2 regions of the Limosilactobacillus sp. genome follow, and region 2 is predicted to be linked to the other one. Evidence: predicted binding sites of a transcription regulator. Region 2 holds the regulator's gene; the other holds the start of a gene.
The links. The regulator NrdR, encoded in region 2, represses ribonucleotide reductase genes. The targets are predictions, from matches to a motif close to ACACNATATATNGTGT.
Positions count from the first base shown of each region.

Region 1: a site for NrdR is predicted at 5,627-5,642, ahead of nrdH (glutaredoxin-like protein NrdH). Genes of this name have one in related genera too.

Region 1 covers NZ_JAKVPE010000001.1:2,004,902-2,014,715, reverse strand. The annotation lists gene holB (DNA polymerase III subunit delta') at 1-516, opposite strand, end outside; gene LKE23_RS09480 (cyclic-di-AMP receptor) at 530-850, opposite strand; gene tmk (dTMP kinase) at 863-1,516, opposite strand; gene LKE23_RS09470 (YaaL family protein) at 1,531-1,779, opposite strand; gene recR (recombination mediator RecR) at 1,782-2,381, opposite strand; gene LKE23_RS09460 (YbaB/EbfC family nucleoid-associated protein) at 2,385-2,693, opposite strand; gene dnaX (DNA polymerase III subunit gamma/tau) at 2,716-4,680, opposite strand; RNA gene ffs (signal recognition particle sRNA small type) at 4,842-4,928, opposite strand; gene tadA (tRNA adenosine(34) deaminase TadA) at 4,970-5,470, opposite strand; gene nrdH (glutaredoxin-like protein NrdH) at 5,716-5,937, shown strand; gene nrdE (class 1b ribonucleoside-diphosphate reductase subunit alpha) at 6,048-8,219, shown strand; gene nrdF (class 1b ribonucleoside-diphosphate reductase subunit beta) at 8,287-9,309, shown strand; gene adhE (bifunctional acetaldehyde-CoA/alcohol dehydrogenase) at 9,603-9,814, shown strand, end outside.
Region 2 covers NZ_JAKVPE010000001.1:727,849-737,662, reverse strand. The annotation lists gene murC (UDP-N-acetylmuramate--L-alanine ligase) at 1-670, shown strand, start outside; gene LKE23_RS03550 (Bax inhibitor-1/YccA family protein) at 766-1,479, shown strand; gene polA (DNA polymerase I) at 1,602-4,262, shown strand; gene mutM (DNA-formamidopyrimidine glycosylase) at 4,275-5,108, shown strand; gene coaE (dephospho-CoA kinase) at 5,110-5,712, shown strand; gene nrdR (transcriptional regulator NrdR) at 5,748-6,224, shown strand; gene LKE23_RS03525 (DnaD domain protein) at 6,228-7,592, shown strand; gene dnaI (primosomal protein DnaI) at 7,598-8,536, shown strand; ribosomal protein L20 leader region at 8,582-8,711, shown strand; gene infC (translation initiation factor IF-3) at 8,755-9,267, shown strand; gene rpmI (50S ribosomal protein L35) at 9,289-9,486, shown strand; gene rplT (50S ribosomal protein L20) at 9,528-9,814, shown strand, end outside.

The DNA of each region.
Region 1 (9,814 bases), 1.3 Mb from region 2:
CGGCAAGGGCTGCATCTCGATTACCTGGGTCCGGGAGCGGATCGTTGGCAAGACGGCGCTCTTGTTGCTAGTCAGCATCAGGATGTAGACTCCCGGGCCGGGCTCCTCGATGAACTTGAGCAGGCTGTTGGCCGCCCCGGTGGTCATCTTCTCCGCGTCCCGGATGATGAAGATCTTCTGGTCGCCCTCCATCGCGCTCTTGGTAAATTCGGCCTTCAGGTGGCGAATCTCGTCAACCTTGATCTGCCGCCCCGTGGCCGCGGCCGTCACGATGTCTGGATGGTTGCCAGTCAGAATCCGCTGACACTCCGCACAGGTTAGGTCCGGCTCATTGTTCACCGGGTGCAGACAGAAAAGGCGCAGGGCAAGCCACCGCGCGATTTCTCCCTTGCCCGAGCCGGTGGGTCCCACCAGCAGGTAGGCGTGGGCCAGTTCATGATGATTTAAAACCTGCTTTAATCGCTCAACGACTTGAGGCTGAAGCTGTTCTGCCCGTGGCTGTGCACTCGTTGTCACGCTAATCCCTCACTTAGAATTTGATAAACTGATCAACCGGCAGGACGAACACGGTGGCGCCCCCGACCTTGACGTTGACCGGGAAGGCCGAACCGCCCTCGACATCATGCATCTGTGACGTGATGTACTGTTCACGCGACTTGGCGTTCTTCTTGATCACGTCCAGGACATCCTGGACCCGGTCATCCTCAATTCCAATCAGGAAAGTGGCGTTGCCCTCACGCAAAAAGCCCCCGGTCGTGGAAAGCTGGGTCATCTGAATATTAGCGGCGGTCAGTGCCTTGCGCAGGCGGTTGCTGTCCTTGGATTGGACAATCACGACGAGCATCTTCATAGTAATCACCTCTTAGAATTCATTGGCAAATAGATCGGTAAACTTGGCGTGCATGGCGGCCTTGACGTCGGCAATCACCCGGTCAAGGGATTGGCTGGCGTTAATCGTCTTAATTCGCGCCGGTTCTTTCTCCGCCAGGCGCAGGTAAGAATGGCGAACCGCGTGGTAGAAGTCCAGCTGTTCCTTATCCAAACGGTTGACCTCATCCGTCCGGTGGGTGGCGATCCGCTTTAAGCCCAGTTCGGTCGGGATGTCCAGGTAGATCGTCAACTCCGGCATCAGTCCGTCGATGGCAAACTGGTTGATCTGCCAGACCTCCTGCTCACCAAGGTGGCGGGCCGCTCCCTGGTAGGCAATCGAACTATCGACGTAGCGATCACACAGGATCACCTTCCCCGCCGCCAGGGCCGGCTTGAGGTCGGCGACCACGTGCTGGCGCCGGGCCGCCGCAAAGAGCAGCGCCTCGGTGCGGGCGTCCATGGCGGTGTTCTCGCTGTCCATCAGGATCTGGCGAATCTGTTCCGAGATGTGGTCACCGCCCGGCTCCCGGGTGTACATGACCGCTGCATCTCCCAACTGCTTTTCCAGGTCGGCCCGGATTGCCCGCAGAACACTGGTCTTTCCGGCACCATCGGACCCTTCAAAAGAAATAAATTTTCCCTTCATGGCCTTCATCCCCTCTAGCGGCCAATCACGCCCTGGTTGAGCTGGCCGTGAACGTGGTACTTGCGCGCCAGGCGGTACAGGTAAAGGTACTTCTGCTCCTGCATGTGGGCCCGGTCGTGAAGCTCAGAGCTGACGTTGGCCTCGTAGACCGCCCGCTCCGTCTCCTTGGCATGGTCCCAGCTGCCCTTGACCGCATAGATCGTGCTCAAGAGGTGCTGGTCGCGCTGCTTTTCAATTTCATGTTTTGGATGCTTAAACAGCATAATTACATCTCCGTTCGTCCTTGAACCGCCTTAAAAAGCGTCATCTCATCGGCGTAGTCAATGTCGGCCCCGACCGAAAGCCCGTGGGCCAGGCGGGTGACCTTGATCCCCGCCGGTTTGATCAGCTTGGCCAAGTATCCGGCCGTCAGTTCCCCATCCGCGGAGGCGTTGGTGGCGATGATGACCTCCTTGACCTCGTCGTTGGCCTTCAGCCGCTTCAACAGGCTGGTGATGTTAATGTCCTCCGGGCCGGTTCCGGCAACGGGCGAGATCACGCCCTCTAAGACATGGTAGAGACCATGATATTCGTGCATCCGCTCCATCGCCATGATGTCTTGGGACTGTTCCACCACCAGGATCTGGGAACGATCACGGGTCTTGTCCTTGCAGATCGGGCAGGGATCGTCCTCGGTGATGTTGCCGCAGATGCTGCAGGGATGCAGGTCCCGCTTGGCGGAGAGAAGCGACTTGGCAAAATTGGTCACGTCGTCATCCTCCATGCCCAGCGTGTAAAAGGCCAACCGGGTTGCCGTTTTCTGTCCGATTCCCGGGAGCTTGGTGTAGCTCTCAATCAGCTTGGCAAGGGGTTCCGGGTACTGCATGGATTACATCCCCATCCCGTTGGTGTACTTGCCCAGGGACTTCTGCGTGGCATCATTAACCTTGCTGATACCGTCATTGATTGCGGCAACGACCAGGTCCTGGAGCATGTCGATATCGTCGGGATCAACGGCCTCCTTGTTGATCTTGAGGTCGACCAGCTTGTTATCACCGGTGAAGGTGGCAGTTACCATGTCATCGGGGGCCTTGCCGACAAATTCCTGCTTGGTCAGTTCCTCGTGTTCGGCCATCATTTTCTTTTGCATTGCCTTGGCCTGCTTCATCATCTGTTGCATGTTCATTCCGCGCATCATAATTCAATCATCCTTTACTATTTTAATTATCTTCAATCTTCACAATGTCATCGCCAAACAATTGCTTGGCGGCCGCAACCGGATCCGTCGGCCGATCGCCCGCAGTCGCCGTTTCTTGAGGAGCCGTCTCGTCTTCCGGAGCCGGTGGTTCATCAGGCAACGGTGGCTCCTCCGGCAATGGCGCCGCTGATGACGGTGTCGGAGTTGGCTGGGGCTGGGCAGTTGACGTGGTCGTCGCTGCCGTGGCCGGGCTCGGTTGGGTGGTGGTCGTCACGTCCTGCTGAGGCTGGGTTTGTGCGGCCGCCGGGCTTGGCTTAGGCTTAGCAACCGCCTTTGGCCGGGCGGACCGCTTGTCCAGGCCGTGCTCCTTGATGTAGGTCTGGCGAATCTGCGGCCACTTGTTCTTCGGCACGAAGACGACCCGGTGCTCCGTCCCCATCAGGCTTTGTAGGGCTTGTTCCATCGCCGTAGTCAGGTTTTCGTCGGTCGTCGCTTCCTTAAAGAGAAAGGCGTAGTCAAAGGCGACGATCACCCCGCTGTCACTAGCCGCCACCGGCTTGGAAACGTGGAGGAGCGAGCGTTGGGGAACCGTCAGGTGGTTGAGCATGTCGCCCCAGAGGTTTTGGATGTTCACCAGGTCCTTCCGCGTGGCGGCACCCAAGACCGGATAAACCTGGTTCAGGTTCACCTGCACGTTGCGCTGAGGGACCCGGGGTTTGCTCGGCTTAGCGCCGGCCCGGGGTCCCGGATTGGCGGACAGGTTCTTGACCGTCTGCTGGAGCTGCTGAATCTCTTGCTGAAGCTGCTGGATCGTCTGGTTGGCCGCCAGGTTTGGCTGGGCCGCCTGCTCCTGAGCCGCTAGTGCTTGAGGTGCTGGCCCGACTGCCTGATTCTGGTTTGTCGACCTGATCTGGCAGAGTTTGACCGTCAGGACCTCCAAGTAGACGTCGGGGTGGGTAGTAAAGCGCATCTCCTCTTGAATGTCGTTGAGCTCATCGATCATCTGGTAGAGGGTCGTCGCGTCAACCGCCTTGCTCAGCTCCTGAAAGTCCTCATCCTTGAGGCCGGTGCTGGCAACCACGATCAGCTTCGGTGACTCCTGGTAGAGCAGGACGTCGCGGATAAAGGCGATCAGGTCTTCGATGAAGCGCTGACCATCCTTCCCTTCACTGAGAATCTTTTGCATGGTATCCAGGGCGGCGGCACTCTGCTGGTGCGCCACCTCCAGGAAGTACTTCTTCAACAGCTGCTTAGTCACGCTGCCGGTCACCAGCAGGGCATCGTCGAGCTTGACCTGGTTGTCACTAAAGGACAATACCTGGTCGAGGATGCTAAGGGCGTCCCGCATTCCACCCTCGGCGGCGTTAGCAATCACCCAGAGGGCCTTCTCCTCGTAGTCCACCTTCTTCTGATCCAGGATGTACTTCATCCGGTCAAAGGCGTCCTGGGCGGAGATCCGCCGGAAGTCGAAGCGCTGAACCCGGGAGATGATCGTCAACGGAATCTTGTGCGGCTCCGTCGTCGCTAGGATGAAGATCACGTTGGCTGGCGGTTCCTCCAAGGTTTTCAGCAGGGCGTTGAAGGCCCCCGTCGACAGCATGTGGACTTCGTCGATGATGTAGACCTTGTAGTCGGCCTGGGTTGGCGCGTACTTGGCCTTGTCACGAATGTCCCGGATCTCTTCAACCCCGTTGTTGGAGGCCGCATCAATTTCGATCACGTCATTGAGCTGGCCGTTGGTGATTGCCTTGCAAATCTCACACTTGTTGCAGGGTTCGCCATCCTCAGAATGGTGACAGTTAACCGCCTTGGCAAAGATCTTGGCCGCCGAAGTCTTCCCGGTGCCCCGCGGTCCGGCGAAGAGGTAGGCATGGCTGATCTGGTGGGTGATGATGGCGTTTTTCAGCGTCTGGGTGACGATCTGCTGACCGACAAGCTCGTCGAAACGCTGGGGACGCCAAACCCGGTATAGTGCCTGGTAACTCACGCTAACCTTCCTTTCTCAAAATCAAACTACTTTCAATATTATACAAGTTTTCCTTCCCAATGGGGATCGATCTGTTTTGAAATAGTTAAATTTAATCTTACCATAAAATTAAAGAGGCCCGCGATAAGAATACCCTTATCACGAACCTCACTGATTATCTCTCAAACTTAGAGCACAAGCTGCTTCATACTTAGTGCTGCTTCCTTCCGGACCTGACACGGTTCGTAAGTGCAACCTTGCTCTAAGGCCTTACGGCAAATATTATAGTACACTACTTTGCCCATAATTGCTAGCCCTTTGCCCGACGTTTTTTCCGAGCCGCCTTGCGCTTCTTGCGGATGGCCCGGAAAAAGTCCCTTAGCATTTGGCTGCATTCATCCCCCAACAGTCCACTATGAACGTTGACCTGGTGGTTGAGCCGCGAATCGTTCAGTAAGTGGTAGAGGCTGTCGACTGCCCCCGCCTTGGGATCAGCGGCCCCGTAATAAACGTTCTTGATCCGGGCGTTGATGATCGCCCCACTGCACATGATGCAGGGCTCCAGGGTCACGTACAGGTCGCAATCCTCCAGCCGCCAGCTGCCCAGGGTCGTGCAGGCCTCCATAATTGCCAGCATTTCGGCATGGTAGGTCACGTCTTGAAACTTTTCCCGCATGTTGTGACCGCGACCAATAATCTGGCCGTCATGAACCACGACCGCGCCAATTGGGACCTCGTCCAGGATTTGCGCCCGCTTTGCTTCACGGATTGCTTCACGCATGTAATGACGATGATTTTTTTCCTCTTCCATAAAGTTTCTCCATAATTGATAAACACTTTTTGCCTTTTCAAGTGTATAATATGTTGTTAGTCTTTATCTAGTGATTAGTCACTAGTCGGTTTAAAAAGTTTCACAATTTCCATTACCCGTCGTTGCTACCACATGTCGCGTTTCACTAAAAACAAGTCACAACATGTGGTAGTTTTTCGATTGATTTTTCCTTATTTCCCGCTATACTAGATAACATCACTAAGCGAACATAAGGAGCGATTAAAATGGTAACTGTTTTCTCAAAGAACGACTGCATTCAGTGCAAGATGACAAAGAAGTTCCTCAAGCAGCACCAGATTGATTTCATTGAACACAACATCGACGAACAGCCGGAATACGTTTCCCAGCTCAAGGCCGAGGGCTTCATGGCAACCCCGGTCGTTAAGCTGCCCAATGGTAACGCATTCTCCGGCTTCCGTCCAGACCGTCTTCAGCAATTAGCCTAAGAGACGTTACTTATCTAGCCAGGTAGATTTTTCTTCCTGGCTTCTTTATTGTCTAAAATAATTGTCTAAAATAAAAATTGCCCAAAATCAAAGAAAGTGAGTAAAGCAAGATGGCATTATCTGACATTGATCTGACAAAGGTAAAGTACTTCGACCTCAACAACGAGGTTAACATCCCCCGCGATGGCCAGATTCAGCTCGAAAAGGACAAGGAGGCCCTGGCCGATTTTCTCAAGGAAAACGTTGAACCAAACACGAAGCACTTCTCTTCATTAAAGGAACGCTTCGCCTGGCTGGAAGACAACGACTACATTGAGCGCGGCTTCGTGGGCCAGTACAGCCCGGCCTTCATTGAAAAGCTCTACGCCTACCTCCGGGACCAGGATTTCCACTTCCACTCCTTCATGGCGGCCTACAAGTTCTACGCCCAGTATGCCCTACGCACCAATGACAAAGAATACTACCTGGAAAACTACATTGACCGGGTAGCGATGAACGCCCTCTACCTGGCCAACGGCAACGAAGAATTGGCCATGGACCTGGCCGATGAAATCATCCACCAGCGCTACCAGCCGGCCACTCCGACCTTCTTGAACGTCGGGCGGAAGCGGCGCGGTGAATTCGTCTCCTGCTTCGTTATCCAAACCACTGACGACATGAACACGATTGGGCGGACGATCAACTCCGCCCTCCAGCTCTCCAAGATTGGTGGCGGGGTCGGAATCAACCTCTCCAACCTGCGGGAGGCCGGTGCGCCAATCAAGAAGATCAAGGGTGCGGCCAGCGGGGTCGTCCCGGTGATGAAGCTCTTAGAAGACAGCTTCTCCTACTCCAACCAATTGGGTCAGCGGCAGGGGGCCGGCGTGGTCTACCTGAGCGTTTTCCACCCCGACATCATCGAATTTTTGGGGGCCAAGAAGGAAAATGCCGACGAAAAGATCCGGCTGAAGACCCTCTCACTGGGGATCACGGTGCCCGATAAGTTCTATGAGCTAGTCGAGAAGAACGAGGACATGTACCTCTTCAGTCCCTACGACGTCGAGCGGGTCTACGGGAAGCCATTCTCCTACGTCGACATCACGGCGGAGTACGACAAGCTGGTTGCTAACGACGAAATCCACAAGAAGAAGGTCAACGCCCGCGACCTCGAGGATGAGATCAGCAAGCTCCAGCAGGAATCCGGCTACCCTTACATCATCAACATCGACACGGTCAACCGGGCCAACCCGATCGACGGCAAGGTCGTTATCAGCAACCTCTGCTCCGAAATTGCCCAGGTCCAGATCCCGTCCCGGGTCAACGATGACCAAACCTACACCAAACTAGGGTCCGACGTCTCCTGCAATCTGGGTTCGACCAACATCGCCAACATGATGGAGAGCCCCGACTTCGGCAAGAGCGTCCGGGCCATGGTCCGCGGCCTCACCCGGATCAGTGATGCCGAACACATCGAGGTCGTGCCAACGATTGAACACGGCAACGCCCTCTACCACTCAATTGGCCTGGGTGCCATGGGCCTGCACGGCTACCTGGCTAAGCACCACATTCAGTACGGCAGTCCGGTCGCCATCGAATTTACCGGCGTCTACTTCATGCTCCTCAACTACTGGTCACTGGTTGCTTCTAACGAGATCGCCCGCGAACGCCACGAAACCTTCTACGACTTCGACAAGAGTGCCTATGCCGACGGCTCCTACTTCACCAAGTATGTCGAACGCGACTGGGGCCCGCAATCCGATGTCGTCAAGGAACTCTTTGACGGAATCTTTATCCCCGGCGTTGAGGATTGGAAGAAGCTGCGCGATCAGGTGATGAAGGACGGCCTCTACAACGCCTACCGGATGGCCGTTGCCCCGAACGGTTCCACGGCCTACATCAATGATTCCACGGCCAGCATCACGCCAATCGTCAACCGAATCGAAGAGCGGCAGGAAAAGATGATCGGTAAGATCTACTACCCGGCTCCGTACCTGTCCAATGACACCCTGCCGTACTACAAGTCGGCCTATGACATCGACATGCGGCGGGTCATCGACACTTACGCGGCGGCCCAGCAGCACGTCGACCAGTCAATGTCGCTGACAATTTTCATGCGCTCCACCATCCCAGCCGGCCTCTACGAATGGAAGGACGGGCGGACCGATAAGATGACCACCCGGGACCTCAACATTCTGCGCCACTATGCCTACAAGAAGGGCATCAAATCCATTTACTACGTACGGACCTTCACCGACGACCAGGATGAAATTGGCGCCAACCAGTGCGAGAGCTGCGTCATTTGATTTGCCAGTGCGCACTTGCTAAACTAGATAGAGCAAATTCGTTCATTCATAATTAAAGGAGTACAAAATGAAGCTTGAGCAAGAATTTAAACCACTAAAGAGCTATGAAGCCATCAACTGGAACGAGGTCTCGGACATGATCGACAAGGCCACCTGGGAAAAGCTGACCGAGCAGTTCTGGCTCGACACCCGGATCCCCGTCTCCAACGACCTCGACGACTGGCGGGAGCTTGATGATGATCACCGCTGGACCGTCAGCCACGTCTTCGGGGGACTGACCCTGCTGGACACGGTCCAATCCGAGGCCGGGATGACCGCCCTAAAGCAGGACGTCAAGACCAAGCACGAAACCGCCGTCTTAAACAACATCCAGTTCATGGAATCCGTCCACGCCAAGAGCTACTCCACCATTTTCTCAACCCTGAATACTCCTGACGAAATCGACGAAATCTTTAAGTGGTCCGATTCTGAGGAATACCTCCAAAACAAGGCCGTCCGCATCGCTAACATGTACCGCGACCCGAGCGAGGATCCACTGAAAAAAAAGGTTGCCAACGTCTTCTTGGAAACCTTCCTCTTCTACTCAGGCTTCTACACCCCGCTCTATTACCTGGGCCACAATAAGCTGAACAACGTTGCCGAAATCATCAAGCTGATCCTGCGGGACGAATCCGTTCACGGCACCTACATCGGCTACAAGTTCCAGGTCGGACTTCACGAGCGGACCGAAAAGCAGCAGCAGGACATGAAGGACTGGATGTACAACTTCCTCTACGACCTTTACAGCAACGAGGAAGACTACACCCACCTGCTGTACGATCAAATCGGCTGGACCAGTGACGTCTTGACCTTCATTCGCTACAACGCCAACAAGGCCCTGATGAACCTCGGTCAGGACCCGCTCTTCCCGGACACCGCCGCTGACGTCAATCCGGTGGTCATGAACGGGATCTCGACTTCGACCTCCAACCACGACTTCTTCAGTCAGGTGGGGAATGGCTACCGGCTCGGGGCCGTCGAAGCGATGAGCGACGACGACTACAACATCAAGGACCCGAACGCCGGCAAGGACAAGAACTCGCGTGATTAATTCAACAGACCCGTGTAACCATTCAATTGGCAGCACGGGTTTTCTTTTGGTCTTAATGTGAATTATTGTTCAATAACTGTATGAACTGAATTTTATGCAGTTCAGGCATCCAAAATTTATACCAATATTTTTCCTATGTGTGCAAGCATTATCCCAATAATGTTGTAAGCGAATACATCAATTTAACCATTGCTCAATGAATAACAAAGCGCTTGCTTTTCCAAATCTCCTATATTATTATGAATCATGTTCAAAGCGTAACAAACTATATTGACTTAAAGGAGCACTTTGTTATGGCTACAGCAAAAAAACAAACTACTGAAACAAAAGAAAACAAGCAACAACAAGCACAAGCAATGATTGACGACCTGATGGATAAGAGTCTGGCCGCCTTTGAAAAATTGCGTTACTATTCACAAGAACAGGTTGACAAGATCTGTCAGGCCATGGCCCTGGCAGCCGAAGAGCACCACATGGACCTGGCCGTGGACGCCGCTAACGAAAC
Region 2 (9,814 bases):
GCTCAACGTTGACGTGCCGATCTACTACTACGGGACCGGCGACCAGGACGACTTCCGGGCCGAAAACATCCAGCGGACGCCAGCGGGTTCGACCTATGACGCCTACTTCCGGGACCAAAAGCTGGGAACCTTTACCATCCACCTCTATGGTGAGCACAGCGTCTTAAACAGTCTGGCGGTCCTGGCCGTGGCCTACATGGAGCACATCGACATGGCCGACATCAAGCGCGAGCTGGCCAACTTCACCGGTGTCAAGCGGCGCTTCAGTGAAACCGACGTGGCCGATGACAAGCTGATCGACGACTACGCCCACCACCCGAGCGAAATCAAGGCCACGATCGATGCTGCCCGGCAGAAGTACCCGGACAAGCAGATCATCGCCGTCTTCCAGCCGCACACCTACTCCCGGCTGGCAGCCTACATCGATGGCTTTGCCACTTCCCTGAGCCGGGCCGACAAGGTCTACGTGACCCCAATCTTTGGTTCCATCCGGGAAAACAAGGGGAACATTTCCAGCGCGGACCTCGAAGCCAAGATTCCGCACAGTGAGGGAATTGATATGGACTCGATGGACAAGCTGGCCCAGTACCACGACGCTGTCTTCATCTTCATGGGTGCCGGTGACATCGAGAAGTACGAAGATAAGTATAAAGAAATTGTTAATAAGTAAATAATCGGGGTAAAAATGGTAGTGTTCGCTGCCATTTTTGTGTTATGGTGTAAAGCACAAATAATAAGTGAATATAAAGAAAGAGGGAGTATTTGATGAATAACTATTCAGGCGAACCGGGACGCCGGGTTGTTACCGATGCCTCGGGGCTGAATCGTTTCTTAACCCGGATGTACGGTAATATGGCCCTGGCCGTCCTAGTTTCCGCTTTAAGCGCCTACCTGACCATGACGGTCTTTGCCAGCCAGGTATTGGGCTTCTTTGGGGCCCACCCGGCAATGGTTTGGATTATCTTGCTCTTGCCGATTGCCCTGTCGATGGGGATCAGCTTTAGCGCTACCCGCAACCCGGCCGGGGGCTTCGTGATGCTGATGCTGATTTCGATAATCTACGGGGTTGAATTCGCCCTGATCGCCGGTGTTTATACCGGGACGAACATCGCGGCGGCCTTCGTTTCTTCGGCATCGGTCTTTGTGACGATGGCGATCTACGGGACGGTCACCAAGCGTGATCTGACGACCTTTGGATCCCACGCAATGGCGGCCCTAATAGCACTGATGATTGCCTGGATCATTAACATGTTCCTGCAGAGTCCGGCGATCACCTACATCTTCTCCTTCATCGCGGTCATCATCTTCGTTGTTCTGACCGCTTGGGATGCCCAGAAGATGAAGCAGATCTACATCAATTACAGTGACCAGAACTCGATGACGGGTCTGGCGATCGTGGGGGCCCTGCAGCTCTACCTCGATTTCGTCAACCTCTTCATCTCGTTCCTGCAGATTTTCGGCATGAGCGACCGCAACTAACTAAAAGATCAAACCAGATTGGGATTTTCCTGACCTGGTTTTTTAATTCCATCAGCAGGAAATTAACGTCGGTTGGCAATCTTTGGTACAATTATTTTGAGAAATAGAAGGGCGGGAATTAAATGACGAAACAATTACTATTGATTGACGGTAACAGCATTGTTTTCCGGGCGTTCTTTGCCATGCACAGCCAGATTGACAAGTTTACCAACAAGGACGGCCTCCACACCGCGGCCATCTATGGCTTTAAGCTAATGCTGGATCACGTGCTGGCCGAGTTTCAGCCGGATGCGGCCCTGGTGGCCTTCGATGCCGGCAAGGTGACCTTCCGGACGAAGATGTACAAGGATTACAAGGGTGGACGGAACAAGACGCCGGGCGAGCTGACCGAACAGCTGCCCTATGTTCGCCAACTGGTTAAGGCATCCGGCCTGCACAGCTATGAGCTGCCAAACTACGAGGCCGATGACATCATCGGAACCCTGGCCAAGCAGGGGGATGAAGCCGGCTACCAGACCCTGATTGTGACCGGGGACCGGGACTTGACCCAGCTGGCCAGTGACCACACCACGGTGGCCGTGACTCACAAGGGCGTGACCGAGACCGAGCACTACACGCCGGCTCACGTCCAGGAAAAGCTGGGGATCACGCCGCGCCAGATCATCGACATGAAGGCTCTGATGGGAGATAGCTCGGATAACTATCCGGGGGTTACCAAGATTGGGGAAAAGACGGCGATCAAGCTGGTCAAGCAGTTCGGCACGGTTGAAAATCTCTACGACCACATTGACGATCTCAAGAAGTCCAAGATGAAGGAGCACCTGATTGAGGATGAGCAGATCGCCAGGGAGGACAAGACCCTGGCGACGATCCTGCAGGACGCCCCGCTAGAGATTGGCCTGGACGACATTAAGTATCAGGGCCCCCAGACCGAGGAATTGATTGACTTCTACCAGCGGATGGATTTCAAGTCCTTCCTGCAAAAGATGAATGTTACTCCAGAGGATGAGGAAGAGCAGCTCGCGCCGATTGACTACCAGGAGCTGACGGCCGATAAGCTGGACCTGGTGGGCTCGCTCAAAATGCCGCTGAGCTTCTACCTGGAGATGCCGGATGCCAATTATCACCTCTCACCGTTTGCCGGTTTCGTGATCGGCGACGGGACCACCTGGCTGACGAGTCGGGATGCGGAATTGCTGAAGCAACCGGCACTGAAGGACTTGTTGGAGGATCCTCAGGTCAAAAAGGACGTCTTCAATGCCAAAGGGCAGATTGTCGGCCTGCACCGGCTGGGGATCGCACTTCGGGGCGTGGACTTTGATCTCCTGCTGGCCTCCTACCTGTTGAACACCAATGACAACAGTAACGACCTCGGCAAGCTGGCCGCCGAACATGATTATCACAATGTTCAGTCCGACGAGGAAGTTTACGGCAAGGGGGCCAAGCGGGCGATCCCAGACGACGACCAACTCTTCTTTGCCCACCTTGCCAACAAGGCCCGGGCAATTGCCGAACTAAAACAACCGCTCTTTGACCAGCTGAAGGATAATCAGCAGCTGCCCCTCTATACCGACATTGAGTTGCCGCTGACCCGGGTTTTGGCCAAGATGGAGATTACCGGGGTGCACGTTGACGCCCAGACCCTGAAAGACATGGGGAGCAAGCTGAAGGAACGGCTAGCCGAGATTGAGAGCCAGATCTACCAGGAGGCTGGCGAGAAATTCAACATCAACTCCACCAAGCAGCTTGGTCATATCCTCTTTGAAAAGCTAAAGCTGCCGGTCATCAAGAAGACTAAGACCGGTTACTCGACGGCCGTGGACGTGCTGGAGAAGTTGGCTGATCGGGCGCCAATCGTGGCCCAGATCCTGGAGTATCGCCAGATTGCCAAGCTCCAGTCGACCTACATCACCGGGCTCTTGAAGGTCATTCACTCGACCGACCAGAAGATTCACACCCGCTACCTGCAGACACTGACCCAGACCGGTCGGCTTTCGTCCGTGGACCCGAACCTGCAGAATATCCCGGTCCGCTTGCCCGAGGGTCGGCAGATTCGGCGGGCCTTTGTGCCGAGTCAACCGGGCTGGCAGATCTTCTCCTCCGATTATTCGCAGGTGGAATTACGGGTATTGGCCCACATTACCGGGGACAAGAACCTCCAAGAGGATTTCAAGAACGGTGAAGACATTCACGCCAGCACGGCTCGGCGGATCTTCCACCTCGCCCCGGATGCCGAAATCGACCACAACATGCGGCGGCGGGCTAAGGCGGTCAATTTCGGGATCGTCTACGGGATCAGTGATTACGGTCTCGCCCAGCGGATCCACGTCAGCCGGGCCCAGGCCCACGAGTTTATCCAGAACTACTTCCACGAGTTCCCGGGCGTCAAGGACTACATCAACAACACGATTGAATACGCCAGGGAACACGGCTACGTTGAAACGATCACCCACCGGCGGCGTTACCTGCCGGACATCAACGCCAAGAGCTTCAGTCGGCGGTCCTTTGCCGAGCGGACGGCGATGAACACGCCGATCCAGGGGAGCGCGGCCGACATCATCAAGATTGCGATGATTCACATGGAAGATGAGCTGGAGAAGCGCGGCTTGCAGGCAAAGATGCTGCTGCAGATCCACGACGAACTGGTCTTTGAGGCCCCAAAGGAGGAGATTCCGGTACTGCAGAAACTGGTCCCGAGCGTCATGGATTCGGCGGTCAAGCTGGATGTGCCGCTCAAGGTGGACAGTAAGTTCGGCGATACCTGGTACGATCTTAAAAAGTAAGGAAGGATAGCTTTGCCAGAATTACCAGAAGTAGAGACGGTTCGCCGCGGTCTGCTCAAGATCGCCAAGGGCCGCAAGATTAACGCGATTGATGTTTATTACGGGAAAACGATCACCAACGACGTCGAGGAGTTTCGCCAGGCCCTGATCGGTCAAACGATTGAGGACATCGACCGACGGGGCAAGTACCTCCTCTTTCGCTTTAGCAACCAGCTGACGATGGTCTCCCACCTGCGAATGGAAGGGCAGTACTTCAGTCAGCCAGTGGGGGCGCCGATCGATAAACATACCCACGTTGTTTTCCAATTTACCGACGGGACGGAGCTGTGCTACCACGACACTCGCAAGTTTGGCCGGATGACCCTGGTCAAAACCGGCCAGGAGATGACGGTCGGCGGCCTCAAGACGATTGGGCCAGAACCGACCCCGGAAGACTTTAAACTCGACTTCTTCAGGACCGAACTCAAAAAGAGCCGGGGCAAGATCAAACCCTTCCTGCTCAACCAGCATCATGTGGCAGGCCTGGGCAACATCTACGTTGACGAGGTGCTTTGGATGAGCAAGATTAATCCGGAGCAGCCGGCCAATACCCTGACCGAGAACGAGATCCGATCCCTCCATGACAACATCATCAAGGAACTGGCGATGGCAATCAGGTATAAGGGGACGACGGTGCACACCTTCGTCGACGCGATGGGGGATGCCGGTGGCTTTCAGGACCGGCTGAACGCCTATGGCCGCGGCGGTGAACGCTGTCCCCGGTGCGGCACCAAGATGGTTAAGATTAAGGTAGCCCAGCGGGGAACGACCTTCTGTCCCCACTGCCAGCCGCTACGGGAGGATTAAGATGACGAAGATAATTGGTTTAACCGGTGGCATTGCCAGTGGCAAGTCGACCGTCAGCAGTCTTTTAAGGGCGGCGGGCTTTCCAATCGTTGATGCCGATCTGATCGCTCGTCAGGTCCAGCAACCGGGGTCGACCGGTCTTGATCGGCTAAAGGCGGCCTTTGGGGCCCAAATCATCGGCCCGGATGGCCAACTGGACCGTCCTCAGCTGGGCCGACAAGTCTTTGGCGACGATCAGGCCCGCCGCCGGCTCGACGCGATCATGCAGCCACTGATCCGCGATGCCATTTGGGATGCGGTGGATAGCCTCAAGCGGGCCGGTGCTCCAGCCGTGATCCTGGACGTGCCCCTGCTCTTTGAACAACACTATGATCAGGACTGCGATTATGTCGTGGTGGTTGCGGTTGATCCGGCAACCGAATTGCAGCGGCTGATGGCCCGTAATCACTATTCCAAGGCGGCCGCTTCGGCTCGAATTGCGGCCCAGATGCCACTGAAAGAGAAAATTCGGCGGGCCGATTGGGTGATTGACAACAACGGCAGCCTGGAAGAAACGCGGCGCCAGGTGGCCCAATTAGTTGAAGACCTGCGGCACCCGCGGTAAAATATAGTATTATCTTACTAAAGGAGGAGTACGCTTTGCGATGCCCACACTGTCATAAAAATGGTTCACGCGTCGTTGATAGCCGGCCGAGTGAAGACGGCACCTTTATTCGGCGGCGGCGTGAGTGCATTCACTGCGGCTTTCGCTTCACGACCTTCGAACGTTACGAACAAACGCCACTTCTGGTGATTAAAAAGGATGGGACCCGGCAAGAATTCAGCCGGCAAAAGATCCTGAACGGGATTGTCCGGTCGGCGGAAAAGCGACCGGTGAGCATGGAGCGCCTGACCAAGCTAACCGATAAGGTCGAAAAAAAGGTCCGTGGCCTTGGTGAAAATGAGGTTTCCAGTCAGATCATCGGCAAGTTCGTGATGAACGAGCTCAAGGATGTCGATGAGGTGGCCTACATCCGCTTTGCCAGCGTTTACCGTCAATTTAAGGACGTCGACGCCTTCATGAACGAATTGGAAACGATGGTCAAAAACGACCACGAAAAGGGAAAGCAGGGTTAAACCGTGAGCAATCGACAAGGCTTTGATCCCCAGGCGGGTTATCTGGTGACGAGCGCGGTTGACTTCGCCAACTTCAACGAGCGAACCTTTGTGGATTTTTACCAGCCGATCTTGGGTCCGGTGGCCTTCAGCCTTTTCTACGCGCTGCGCAGTCAAATGATGGATCGGCCGACCCTGGCAGATCGTCGCCTCCAATCAGAGCTTCTGGTCCAACTTAACGCGGGCCAGGGCATGGTTGCTGAGGGCCTGCAGCGCCTGGAGAGCAGTGGGATGCTGATTACCTACCATCGCCACGATGCCCAGGGCGACGTCTACGTTTACGAATTGCAGGCGACGCTAACGCCCACTCAATTTGTGGCCGATAGCCTTTTAAGTGTCCTGCTCCTGGAAGAGATTGGTGAAAGTCGCTTTAACCAGCTGATGAGGCGGGCCCAGGCACACCGCCTGGCCGATGCCGATTCCCAGTTGAAGGACGTCAGTCACCACTTTTTAGACACCTACCGGGTAGACCAGCGGGAGGTCGTTCACCTTCCTCATGTCATTCGGGATGCTCAAAAGCAGGTGCAACCGGCGCCAGCAAAAGAGCCGCGCAGGGTGGCAACGGACTTTGACTGGCCGACCCTCCTGCAGCTGTTAGAAGGCCAGCCGGTGATTCGAGATGATCTGACCGCCCAGCGTCAACTGATCGAGGTTGAACACCAATTATATGGAATTGACGAACCGGAAATGGCCCGGCTGATTCGCCTTGCAACGGACTTGGCCAGCAACCATTTTGATGCCCAGAAATTTAAGCAGGTGGTTGCCAGCCGCTACCAGCGGGTTCCCGGCAAGCAGGCGACGGTCGCCCAAACGAAAGCGGCTCAATCGACACCTGCTGTCAAGGGCCTCACAGATAAAGACCGCCTGCTGCTCAAGAGTACCGATAACTACGCGCCGGTTGAATTTCTCCAGGCCCTCAAGGAACAGACGGGGGGCTACGTGACGGCGGGCGAGCGCAACGTCTTAACCCGCCTGGTGCAGGACGGTCAGCTGCCGTCGTCGGTCATTAACGTGCTGGTCTGGTACGTCATTGCCGACCTGGGCAACGCCACTCTAAAGGGTAACTTTGTCGACGCCATTGCCAATGACTGGCTACGGGCCGGGGTCAAGGATGGCGCCGGTGCCCTGATGCAGTTGAAAAAGTTCAACCAGGCCAAGCGGGAGGGGGCGCCAAAGCAGGGCACCCGCCGCACCTATCGTCAGCTGCAGGTCCGGGAAAAGATGCCGGAGTGGAGCAAGCAGGATCAAAAGCAGAAGACGAAGAAGGCCTCGCCGGAAGCCATTGCGCGTGCCCGAGCCCTTCAGCGAAAACATTCTGGAAACAGGTGAGATGATTGGAATCACTAAATAAAACCATTCAGAAAATGATGCAGGGACGCAACGTTGCCGCCAACATGGACCAGATCATGAAGCAGGTTTATGCCGATCCCGAGGTCCGGGCGTTCTTGAACCAGCACCGTGACCGGCTGAGCGCCGAGAGTATTCGGCGGGGTCGCTCAAAGCTTTATGAATTTTTCCACGAAAAGCAGCTGATCAAGGAAGGCAAGGCTACGGTGGCCCCCGGCTACTCTCCCCAGCTGCAGCTCGATGGTGGCCAGATCGATGTCACCTATGTTCCGACCCAGCAGCTGATTGAACGCCGCCACCAAGAGCACCTGCGGCAATTGGTCAATTCGATCAATATGCCAAAGTTCATCCGGCAGGCGACCTTTGACAACTACTACTTAGACGATCAAAATGCCACTACGGGTCGGGTGGCAGCCTACAGTGCCGCCGTGGAATTCGTGAAAAGCTATTCGCCGGACCGCTTCCAGCCGGGATTGTACCTGACCGGGAGCTTTGGGGTCGGGAAGACCTACCTGTTGGCGGCGACGGCCAATGCACTGGCCCAGCGGGATGTTGCCACGACGATGGTGCATTTCCCCAGCTTTGCGGTTGAGCTGAAAAACTCCATTCGCAACAACAATGCTGGCGAAAAGATCGATGCGGTTAAACGTTCGCCCGTCTTGATGCTGGACGACATCGGTGCGGATGCCATGTCGACCTGGGTGCGTGACGATGTTCTGGGCGTCATCCTGGAGTACCGGATGCAAGAGGAACTGCCAACCTTCTTCAGTTCTAACTTTTCGATGGCTGAATTGGAGAAACAGCACCTGGCGATCAATAGCCAGGGGGTCGTGGAACCGGTCAAGGCGGCCCGAATCATGGAGCGGATTGAGTTCTTATCCCGGGAAATCCAGATGAACGGTGAAAATCTGCGGAAAAAGGGATAAGTCCTTGACATTTGTCCGCTAATTTTGTAATCTAGTAAACGTTGAAAGAAAAAGCAGAAGCACCCGCTTCTCGCCTGGGTGACAAGGGTCGCCGGGCTGACGAGATGAAATTGAGCAGACGAGAGAGGTCTGTTCCTATTTAGCGGGGTGTTGTGCCCCGCTTTTTTTGCTTGATCTTTCGCTAATAAAATTGGAGGTGCGTTGCCATAGCACAAGATATGATTGTCAATAACGGTATTCGTGCACGCGAGGTGCGCCTGATTGACCAAAATGGTGAACAATTGGGTATCAAGTCAAAGCGAGAAGCACTTCAATTGGCAGAAGATGCCAATCTTGATTTGGTGTTAGTAGCACCAAAGGCACGGCCAGCTGTTGCCCGCATTATGGATTACGGTAAGTACCGTTTCGAGATGCAAAAGAAAGAGCGTGAAGCTCGTAAGAAGCAGAAGACAGTAACTGTCAAGGAAATTCGCCTGAGCCCATCCATCGACACGAACGACTTCAATGTTAAGTTGAACCGGGTTCGCAAGTTCATCGCCAAGGGCGACAAGGTACGGGTTTCATTGCGTTTCCGTGGCCGTGCGATCACGCACAAGGATATCGGTCGTGACATGATTGAACGGATGGCTGAAGAAACGTCCGACATTGCTACTGTTGTCCAACGTCCAAAGATGGAAGGGCGGAGCATTTTCTTAACGCTCGCCCCAATTGCTGATAAAGCGAAAAATTAATTAAGAAGGTAGGAATTAGTTATGCCAAAGATGAAGACTAACCGCGCTGCTGCAAAGCGTTTCAAGCGTACCGCTAAGGGTGGATTCAAGAGTGGTAACTCATTTACCAGCCACCGTTTCCACGGTAAGACCAAGAAGCAACGTCGTCAATTACGTGGCTTGAGCATGATGGACAAGTCCAACGTAAAGCGTTACAAGAAGTTATTACCATTCAAGTAAACTTCAATCGATCAATAAGACATACGTAGGAGGATTTCAACATGCGAGTTAAAGGTGGAACTGTTACGCGCGCACGTCGTAAGCGCATTATGAAGTTAGCAAAGGGTTACCGTGGTTCAAAGCACCGTCTGTTCAAGACTGCTAAGGACCAAGTAATGAAGAGTTACGTTTACGCTTTCCGTGATCGGAAGGTCAACAAGCGTAAGTTCCGTGAACTCTGGATCGCCCGGATCAACGCTGGTGCCCGGATGAACGACATTAGCTACAGCAAGTTAATGCACGGACTGAAGCTGGCTAACATTGACATCAACCGGAAGATGTTGGCTGA